3 regions of the Escherichia sp. TC-EC600-tetX4 genome follow, and region 3 is predicted to be linked to each of the others. Evidence: riboswitches for the same ligand, from Rfam matches in the RefSeq annotation. Region 3 holds a riboswitch; each other region holds the start of a gene.
The links. Region 3 has a riboswitch for thiamine pyrophosphate ahead of thiM (hydroxyethylthiazole kinase). Riboswitches for the same ligand answer to the same signal wherever they lie in the genome.

Region 1 (3,278 bases), 2.1 Mb from region 3:
CGGCGGGATTTGTCGCCGTAACCACGGCCATTCGACGAAGCGGAAAAAATGCCAGCTACGCATCCCAAGCTGGGCGGCAAGTTGACGCTGTTCGCCGGGGATGTTTTCCAGTGCCTGGAGTAATAAGCGGCTCGCCATCGGCAGATTAAAAAACACATGGGCCAGCAAAATACCTTGCAGGCCGTAGGGCGAAAAGGTCCACTCCAGACCGAGCGATTGGCAGAGTGTTGCCAGCCAGCCCTGGCGACCATAGACGCTAAGAATGCCGAAAACAGCGACCAACACCGGGAGGATCAAGGTCATTGCACACAGACGCAACAGCGCCAGCCGACCCGGAAAGCGCCTGCGATAGAGCGCGCGGGCGAGGAATATCGCGGGTATGACAGAGAGCAGTGCCGAGAGAAACGCCTGCCAGAAGGAGAAGCGCACCACATGCCACAGATAGCTGTCCTGCCAGACTGCCACCCAGTCATCCTGCGGCGCGTTCCACCACAGGGCGAGAAACGCCGCCAGCGCAACCGCTACCACCAGCGTGGTGGCGCTTACACCTGGAATTAACCAGCCGGGAATTAACGGCTGACGGCGCGTTGCCATTCGCTAATCCATGCCTGACGTTGTGCCGCCACTTCGGCTGGCGTGAACTCCAACGTGGTTGCGGGTTTGGTCAATTTTTCAAAACCGGCAGGCAGCGTGACGTTTGCCACCGGATACATCCAGTTGCCGGTTGGGATCGCATTCTGGAAAGCCGGAGAAACCATAAACTGGAGGAATTTTTGCGCCAGCTCCGGCTGCTTGCTGGCAGCGGTGCGGGCGGCGACTTCCACTTGCAGATAGTGACCTTCGCTGAAGTTCGCGGCGGCGTAGTTATCTTTCTTCTCTTCGAGAATGTGATAAGCCGGAGAGGTGGTGTAACTCAGTACCAGATCGCTTTCACCTTTTAAAAACAGGCCGTAGGCTTCGCTCCAGCCTTTGGTGACCGTGACCGTTTTCTTCGCCAGTTTCTGCCAGGCTTGTGGGGCGTCATCGCCATAGACTTTTTGCATCCATAGCAACAGACCCAGCCCCGGTGTACTGGTGCGCGGATCCTGATAAATCACCCGCCAGTTTTGATCGCTCTCAACCAGTTCTTTCAGGCTTTGTGGCGGGTTTTTCAGTTTGTTCTTGTCATAAACGAAGGCGAAGTAGCCATAATCAAACGGTACGAAAGTGTCATTATTCCAGCCGCCGGGAACGTTAACGGCATCCGCTGCCACACCGCTTTTGGCAAACAGTCCGGTTTTACTGGCGGCGTCTAACAGGTTGTTATCCAGCCCCAGCACCACATCGGCTTTACTGTTTTTGCCTTCCATCCGTAGACGGTTGAGAAGCGAAACGCCATCTTCCAGCGCCACCAGTTTCAGTTCGCAATTACAGTCGGCTTCAAAGGCTTTTTTAACCACCGGACCAGGCCCCCAGTCGGCGGCGAAGGAATCGTAGGTATAAACAGTCAGAACGGGTTTAGCGAAAACGGGCGCTGTGCACAGCAACAGCAGGGGCAGACATTTTTTTAACACTTTGCACCTCAAAAAAGAGTGGCAAAGGACTTGAGAAGGAGCCTCAAATCCCTTCGCCGGCGTTATCCGGATCAGGTTCGACGGGTATTTTCTCAGCGCACGCGTACGCGTGGCACCCCGTTGAGAACGGCGTTAGTGTAGTGATTTTGTTATCAACCAGCAATCATGGATCCGGTGGCGCAAACCACGCTGATTTAAAATCGAACCAGCCGAGGGTATTCATGCGCAGGCCGCGCATACTGCGTTGCCCCTGAATGATCAGCCAGTGGTGCAATAATGGCACCATCGCTTTGCTGGCGACCAGTTGCTGGCACCAGTTCGCCAGATTCATCTCGCCATTGCGCCAGCGAGCAGCGTCGGCTTGCCAGTCAATGGGAATGCAATGTTGTAGCAGTGGCACTTCGCATAAATGTGCGAAAACAGAGAAGTCCAGCGGCAGGGTAAAGTTGGCGCTGTTTAGCCAGATATCACTTTCGATCTCTCCTGTATGCCACTGATCGTAGTCGATCTCTTTGATTTTCAGCGTGACCTGGTGACTTGCCAGAATCTGCTGCATGATCCCGGCAATCACCCGATGCTCACTGTGATCCTGATAAAAGGTTAGGGTGAGGCTTTCCAGGCCAGCCGGTTTTTCGCTCTTTATGGTGCGGGCATGGTGCCAACGGGGGAGCAGTCCATAAGCCGGGAACCACAGTTGCTGGTACTGTTCCTCAGCGAAATAGACCAGATTAGTTGGAGAAAGCACATAGCTTACCCAGTCCCTGACTTGCTGATTCGCCCCGCGATGGGTGCGGCTGTCGAACAGTAAATAGTAGCAACCTTCCTCCAGGCGGCTTTCAATCTCTTTTTCCTCGCCCTGTGGACCTTTTAGCATCAGCCCTCCGGCTGGCTCGTCGGCAATTTCCGGCAGAACCCAGACGTTAACTTCGTCGATTAATGCCCGGTAACCGAAGAAGTCATCGAATGCCTGAATTTTCAGTTGATTGGTGCTGTTGCGAATCACCGCATACGGACCGGTGCCGATGGGATGGCTGGCAAAGTTACTGAGGGTTTCCCATTCGCGCGGCAGGATCATCGCCGGAACTTGCCCCAGCAGTAACGGTAACCAGCGGTCCGGTTGCGTGAGATGGATATCCAGCGTCCAGGGCGTCGGCGACACAATGTCAGCAATATGCGAATAGAGCGGCAGCGTATTGATTCGTTTTAAAGAGGCGATCACATCGTCCATTTCCAGTTCACGACCATGGTGAAAATGGACTCCTGGACGCAAAAAGAAACGCCAGTGAAGCGGTGAAATTTGCTGCCAGTGGTGGGCGATGTCTGCTTCCAGTTCCCCATTTTCCTCATTTATGCGCGTTAGCGAACTGAAGATTTGCCGGGCGATATGGGTTTCGGAACGGCGCAATGCGCTGCCAGGTAGCAGATTACGCAACGGACGATAGTAGAGCACGCGCAGGATGTGCCGCCCCTGGCGGAAGCTGCGGCCCAGATGAGAAACCAGCATTTGCCGCACAGTCGCTTTGTCGCCAACCAACTGCACCAGTTGATCGATACGATCCTGCTCCAGCAGGTCTTCCGCCCGCTGTTGCTGAAGCGCCAGCCCGGTATAGAGGAATGTCAGACGCGAGCGTTTACCGCGCCCGACTTCCGCTTCCCACGTCAGCCAGCCGCGATCCTGCATGGTGTTGAGCAGGGTGCGCATATGACGACGCGAGCAGCTCAATA
Region 2 (3,278 bases), 2.0 Mb from region 3:
TGCGTGGCGGCGTAATCACGCACTTCCTGGCTGATTTTCATCGAGCAGAATTTCGGCCCACACATGGAGCAAAAATGGGCGACTTTACCTGACTCTTGCGGCAGGGTTTCATCGTGATAAGCGCGGGCGGTAAACGGGTCGAGGGCCAGATTAAACTGGTCTTCCCAGCGAAATTCGAAGCGGGCTTTCGACATGGCGTTATCGCGAATTTGCGCGCCCGGATGCCCTTTCGCCAGGTCAGCGGCGTGGGCAGCAATCTTATAGGTGATAAGCCCCTGCTTAACATCTTCTTTATTGGGCAGACCCAGATGCTCTTTTGGCGTTACGTAACAGAGCATCGCGCAGCCAAACCAGCCAATCATCGCCGCACCAATCCCCGACGTGAAGTGGTCATAGCCCGGCGCAATATCGGTAGTTAGCGGCCCCAGAGTGTAAAACGGCGCTTCGTGGCAGTGCTCTAACTCCTCGGTCATATTGCGGCGGATCATCTGCATCGGCACGTGGCCTGGGCCTTCAATCATCACCTGCACGTCATATTCCCAGGCAATTTTGGTCAGTTCGCCCAGCGTATGCAGCTCGGCAAACTGCGCTTCATCGTTGGCGTCCTGAATAGAACCGGGGCGCAGACCGTCGCCCAGCGACAGCGAAACGTCATAAGCGGCACAGATTTCACAAATTTCGCGGAAGTGTTGATAGAGGAAATTTTCCTGATGATGGGAGAGGCACCATTTCGCCATAATCGAACCGCCGCGAGAGACGATACCGGTCAGGCGTTTCGCGGTCATCGGCACATAGCGCAGCAGTACGCCCGCATGGATAGTGAAGTAATCCACACCTTGCTCGGCCTGTTCCAGCAGCGTGTCGCGGAACGCTTCCCAGGTAAGATCTTCGGCGATCCCGTTAACCTTCTCCAGCGCCTGGTAGATCGGCACTGTACCGATCGGCACCGGGCTGTTACGCAAAATCCACTCGCGGGTTTCGTGAATATAGCGACCGGTGGAGAGATCCATCACCGTATCCGCTCCCCAGCGCGTGGACCATACCAGCTTTTCCACTTCTTCTTCGATGGAAGAGGTGACCGCCGAGTTGCCGATATTGGCGTTAACTTTTACCAGGAAATTGCGACCAATAATCATCGGCTCCGATTCCGGATGATTAATGTTGGCCGGGATAATCGCACGTCCGGCAGCAACTTCATCACGGACAAATTCCGCAGTGATATTTTCCGGCAGATGTGCGCCAAAGCTCATTCCCGGATGCTGGTGGCGTAAAACCTCGCTACGGATGCGCTCGCGGCCCATATTCTCGCGGATGGCGATGAATTCCATTTCCGGCGTGATGATGCCCTGGCGGGCGTAGTGCAGTTGGGTGACACGGCGTCCTGCTTTGGCGCGTTTTGGTGTTAGTACGCCGCTAAAACGCAGTTCGTCGAGGCCATCATCTGCCAGCCGCGCTTTAGTGTAATCGGAACTGCGCACGGTAAGTTCTTCGGTATCGCCGCGCGCATCGATCCACGGCTGGCGTAGTTTTGCCAGCCCTTGCTGCACGTTAATGGCAATCTGCGGATCACCATACGGGCCGGAGGTGTCGTAGACCGGAATCGCTTCGTTTTCTTCGTACTGCGGCTGTTCTTTGCTACCGCCAATTAGCGTCGGGCTAAGCTGGATCTCACGCATCGGCACGCGCACGCCGGGGTGTGTGCCAGTGATATAAATGCGTTTTGAGTTGGGAAAGGCGGTGCCTTCCAGGGTGTCGATAAAATGTTGGGCCCGGGCGCGTTGTTCGCGGCGGGTCAGTTTTGTTGCAGACATAGCTCATTCCAAAAAGTTAAGGACGTGGCTTGTCAGACGACGGATGAAGCAAGAGACGATCGCCGCAGGGGCGATGCGATAGCAGATTAACTCTTGTTCCCTTCGCAGGTATTAGCCTGATCAGGTTCCGCGGATCCCGAATAAACGGTCTCAGCCAGTTAAGGCACTCCGACAAGAAATTAGCCCCGCAAATGGGGCATTGAATGTAAATTACGCGTTAACAGCGCAGAACTCAAGCAGGATGTTTGACGCGGGCGGCGTCAAGCACCAGCAGAATCAGCTTATCTTCCAGCACAAAGCGCGCTTCCAGCGCCTCGCCGATGTCAGATAAAACCTGTTGAAACTCAAGGTAATTATCATGATCGATGGCGGTTTCCAGACTGGAATCGTAGTAATCCATAATCTGTTGAGTATTGGCTTCGAGTTGCGGCCAAATCTTCGCGGCGCGCGCGAGTTGCCCGTTGCCTTCCAGCTTATGAAGAATGCGCTCATAAATACTGAAATGTCCGGCAGACAAGTAATCGACCAGGCTCTGACAAAAATCATCAAGGGCTTTTTCGTTTAGCCTCATGTACGATTCTTTGCCAGGCTTAATGCCAACCAGATTGTAGTAAGCCACGAGCAGATGCTTACGTACATGTAGCCAGCGATCAACCAGTTTGTTACTTCCTCTGACGCGCTCCGTCAGGTTATCGAGCTGGTTAAGCATGATTGACTCCGCAAGTTTGTATTCAAAAACTGCTCAGTGAGAAATGTAAAAACCATGTTAAACATGCCAGTGATGCAAAGGTAGTGCAAGAGCTATGGATCGTATAATTGAAAAATTAGATCACGGCTGGTGGGTCGTCAGCCATGAACAAAAATTATGGTTGCCGAAGGGAGAATTGCCATATGGCGAAGCGGCAAATTTCGATCTTGTGGGTCAGCGCGCACTACAAATCGGCGAATGGCAGGGGGAACCTGTTTGGTTAGTACAACAGCAGCGGCGTCACGATATGGGGTCGGTACGTCAGGTCATTGATCTCGATGTTGGGCTGTTTCAACTGGCCGGACGAGGCGTACAACTGGCGGAGTTTTACCGATCGCATAAATACTGTGGTTACTGCGGGCATGAAATGTATCCGAGCAAAACCGAATGGGCGATGCTGTGCAGCCATTGCCGTGAGCGTTACTACCCGCAAATCGCCCCCTGCATTATTGTTGCCATCCGTCGCGATGATTCGATCCTCCTCGCCCAGCATACCCGCCATCGTAACGGTGTCCATACAGTACTTGCCGGATTCGTCGAAGTGGGCGAAACCCTCGAGCAGGCAGTCGCGCGGGAAGTGATGGAAGAGAGCGGAATTAAAGTTAAAAACTTGCGTTACGTGACTTCTCAGCCGTGGCCGTTTCCTCAGTCTTTAATGACCGCGTTTATGGCGGAATATGACAGCGGCGACATCGTGATCGACCCGAAAGAATTGCTCG
Region 3 (3,278 bases):
GCCCAAGAGCGCATAATAGAGAGGTGAGTTTTTTTCGACTGGTAATTCTTAGCTGCATTGGTTTCATCCCTGAATGTCAGTGCCAAAGGCTGACAATAACCAAAGCAGCTATAGTACGGTGCTCACCACCAGGCGTGGAAGTGGTGAACCGGACCAATACCGTGACCAACTTCCAGCGTGTCGGCCTGGGCTAACGCCGATGAAAGCCAGCTTTTTGCCTCCTGTACGGTGTCAGCCCAGTTTGTATGGCGCGGGCGTAGTGCAGCCAACGCCGCAGAGAGTGTACAACCAGTGCCGTGGGTGTTTTTGGTCATAATGCGCGGTGCGGTAAACCGTTGTTCACCCTCGCGGGTAAACAGCCAGTCCGGGCTTTGCTCATCATCCAGATGACCACCTTTCATTAGCACTGCGCCACAGCCCATCGCCAACAGCGATCGCCCTTGTTCCAGCATTTCCTGTTCGGTGCGCGCGTGTGGCGCGTCGAGCAAGGCGGCAGCTTCGGGCAAGTTTGGCGTTATTAATGAAACCTGTGGCAATAATCGACTGCGCAGCGTAGCAACCGCCGAAGGTGAAAGCAGCGGGTCGCCGCTTTTTGCCAGCATAACGGTGTCGAGTACCACGTTTTGGATCTGATAACGTTGCAACCGTTCTGCCACCGCTTCAACAATATCGGTTTCCGCCAGCATACCGATTTTAGTGGTATCGATTCGCACATCGCTGAACACCGAATCGAGCTGGGCGGCGACAAAATCAGGCTCAATGCGATACACCGACTGTACGCCACGGGTATTTTGCGCCACCAGTGCAGTAATAACTGAGCAACCATAAGCGCCAAGTGCCGAGAAGGTTTTAAGATCGGCCTGAATCCCCGCACCACCACTCGGATCAGTACCGGCAATCGTCAGAGCGTTAATTCGTTTCATGCCTGCACCTCCTGCGTCAATTGCCAGAGCGCATCAAGGAAATGTGGAACAAAACTGCCTGGCCCCTCGCTTCTGGCGACTGCGCGTTCTCCGGCTTGTTTCATCCAGTGACAGGCAGATGCGACATTTTCCAGCGTATCGCCTGGTAACGCACAGCAGGCAGCGACAACCGCCGATAATGCACAGCCAGTTCCTACCACTTTGGTCATTAACGGATCACCACCGTGAATACCAATGATACGATGTCCATCGGTAACATAATCCATCTCGCCAGTGACCACGACGATTGCGCCAGTTTCCCGTGCCAGTGTTTGTGCAGCGGGTATCGCGTTAGCTGCGGCGTCAGTGGTATCCACTCCCCGTCCGCCATTAGCAATGCCAGCTAATGCCATGATTTCCGAAGCATTACCACGTATCGCTGCCGGTTTAAAAGATAAAAGTTCATGACAAAAATGGCGGCGATAATCGAGCGCACCCACCGCTACTGGATCAAGCGTCCAGGGTGTTTGAGAGCTTTTTGCTTGCTCAACGGCAGCACGCATCGCCTGAGCGCGTGGCTGCGTCAGTGTGCCAACGTTAATCAACAAGGCACTGGCGATAGCCGCAAACTGACTGGCCTCTTCGGTTTCGATAACCATCGCTGGCGATGCACCGAGCGCCAGCAAGGTATTGGCGGTAAAGGTTTGCACCACATCATTGGTCATGCAGTGCACAAGAGGGGAATGTTGGTGAAAAAGGTGTAACGCGTGCGCAGATTGCGCTGAACCCAGCAGGTCGACTTGCATAGTTTGCTCCTGCCATAACGTGAAGAAGCAATGACCTGGTGGTCCGTGACTTCCCTACGCTGGCATTATCCAGATCAGGTGATACGGGTATTTCTCAGCCTTCACGCAGAAGGGCACCCCGAGTCGTTTGGTTGCGATGATAAATCGCAGAGGAGGATGGTAATGTCCAGCGCACGCGTTGTAAACGAGGAAAAACGGCAGTTTTACAATCGCGTTAATAAATTATTTGATATATGAATCCAGCACCTTCAGAACGACATCCAGATCTTCTTCACGTTTTAGCTCATCCCCCTGGTGAACGATGTGTTCCGTCAGATGACCTTTAATCACTTCCCGCATCAGACCGTTTACCGCGCCACGGATAGCAGCAATCTGTTGTAAAACTGCAGCGCATTCGTGCGGCTCGTCGAGCATTTTCTTGAGCGCCACGACCTGGCCCTGAATCTTACTGGCACGCGCTTTCAGTTTCTGTTTATCACGGATTGTATGAGACATGGCAACACCTGGTTAACAAGAATATGAAAAATCATAGCACTATTAATCTACTGGGGGGTAGTATCAGGTACTGGGGGGGAGTAGAATCAGATTGCCGAATTAATACTAAGAATTATTATCATGACCGAATTTACAACTCTTCTTCAGCAAGGAAACGCCTGGTTCTTCATCCCCAGCGCCATCTTACTTGGTGCGCTTCATGGCCTGGAACCAGGGCACTCAAAAACGATGATGGCGGCGTTTATCATCGCCATCAAAGGCACCATTAAACAAGCGGTGATGCTCGGACTGGCAGCAACTATTTCGCATACCGCAGTGGTCTGGTTAATTGCCTTTGGCGGGATGGTGATCAGCAAGCGCTTTACTGCTCAATCAGCAGAACCGTGGCTCCAGCTGATTTCCGCAGTGATCATTATTAGCACCGCGTTCTGGATGTTCTGGCGTACCTGGCGCGGCGAACGCAACTGGCTGGAGAATATGCACGGGCATGATTATGAGCATCATCATCACGATCACGAACATCACCACGACCATGGACATCATCACCATCACGAACATGGCGAGTATCAGGATGCCCATGCACGAGCCCATGCCAATGACATTAAACGACGCTTTGATGGTAGAGAGGTCACCAACTGGCAAATTTTGTTATTTGGCTTAACCGGTGGCCTTATCCCCTGCCCGGCAGCAATTACCGTGCTGTTGATATGCATTCAGTTGAAAGCCCTGACACTGGGCGCAACACTGGTCGTCAGTTTCAGCATTGGCCTGGCGTTAACGCTTGTCACCGTAGGCGTTGGCGCAGCAATCAGCGTTCAGCAGGTCGCAAAACGCTGGAGCGGATTTAACACTCTCGCTAAACGCGCCCCCTATTTTTCCAGTCTGTTGATTGGCTTAGTCGGTGTGTATATGGGCGTACATGGCTTCATGGGCATAATGCGATAACTCAATCCTTTAGGCTTGCATGTTATCTTCAGCCCAGGATGATTCTTAAATCAGCTATTTCCGCTGACTCTCTGCTCGCTAAGGATGCTTTTAGGGCATCCTTTCATTTACACTTTTTACGAAATCATGG

Region 1: it holds a riboswitch for thiamine pyrophosphate, as region 3 does, so the genes downstream of both, thiB (thiamine ABC transporter substrate binding subunit) here and thiM (hydroxyethylthiazole kinase) in region 3, are expected to answer to the same signal.
Region 2: it holds a riboswitch for thiamine pyrophosphate, as region 3 does, so the genes downstream of both, thiC (phosphomethylpyrimidine synthase ThiC) here and thiM (hydroxyethylthiazole kinase) in region 3, are expected to answer to the same signal.

What each region holds. Positions count from the first base shown of each region.
Region 1 is NZ_CP079924.1:3,775,436-3,778,713, reverse strand. It holds gene thiP (thiamine/thiamine pyrophosphate ABC transporter permease ThiP) at 1-594, opposite strand, end outside; gene thiB (thiamine ABC transporter substrate binding subunit) at 570-1,553, opposite strand; TPP riboswitch at 1,584-1,683, opposite strand; gene sgrR (DNA-binding transcriptional regulator SgrR) at 1,717-3,278, opposite strand, start outside.
Region 2 is NZ_CP079924.1:4,285,016-4,288,293, reverse strand. It holds gene thiC (phosphomethylpyrimidine synthase ThiC) at 1-1,811, opposite strand, end outside; TPP riboswitch at 1,892-1,992, opposite strand; gene rsd (sigma D regulator) at 2,044-2,520, opposite strand; gene nudC (NAD(+) diphosphatase) at 2,615-3,278, shown strand, end outside.
Region 3 is NZ_CP079924.1:1,693,051-1,696,328, reverse strand. It holds gene KXD89_RS08050 (glycoside hydrolase family 25 protein) at 1-58, opposite strand, end outside; gene thiD (bifunctional hydroxymethylpyrimidine kinase/phosphomethylpyrimidine kinase) at 123-923, opposite strand; gene thiM (hydroxyethylthiazole kinase) at 920-1,708, opposite strand; TPP riboswitch at 1,743-1,839, opposite strand; gene rcnR (Ni(II)/Co(II)-binding transcriptional repressor RcnR) at 1,931-2,203, opposite strand; gene rcnA (nickel/cobalt efflux protein RcnA) at 2,324-3,148, shown strand.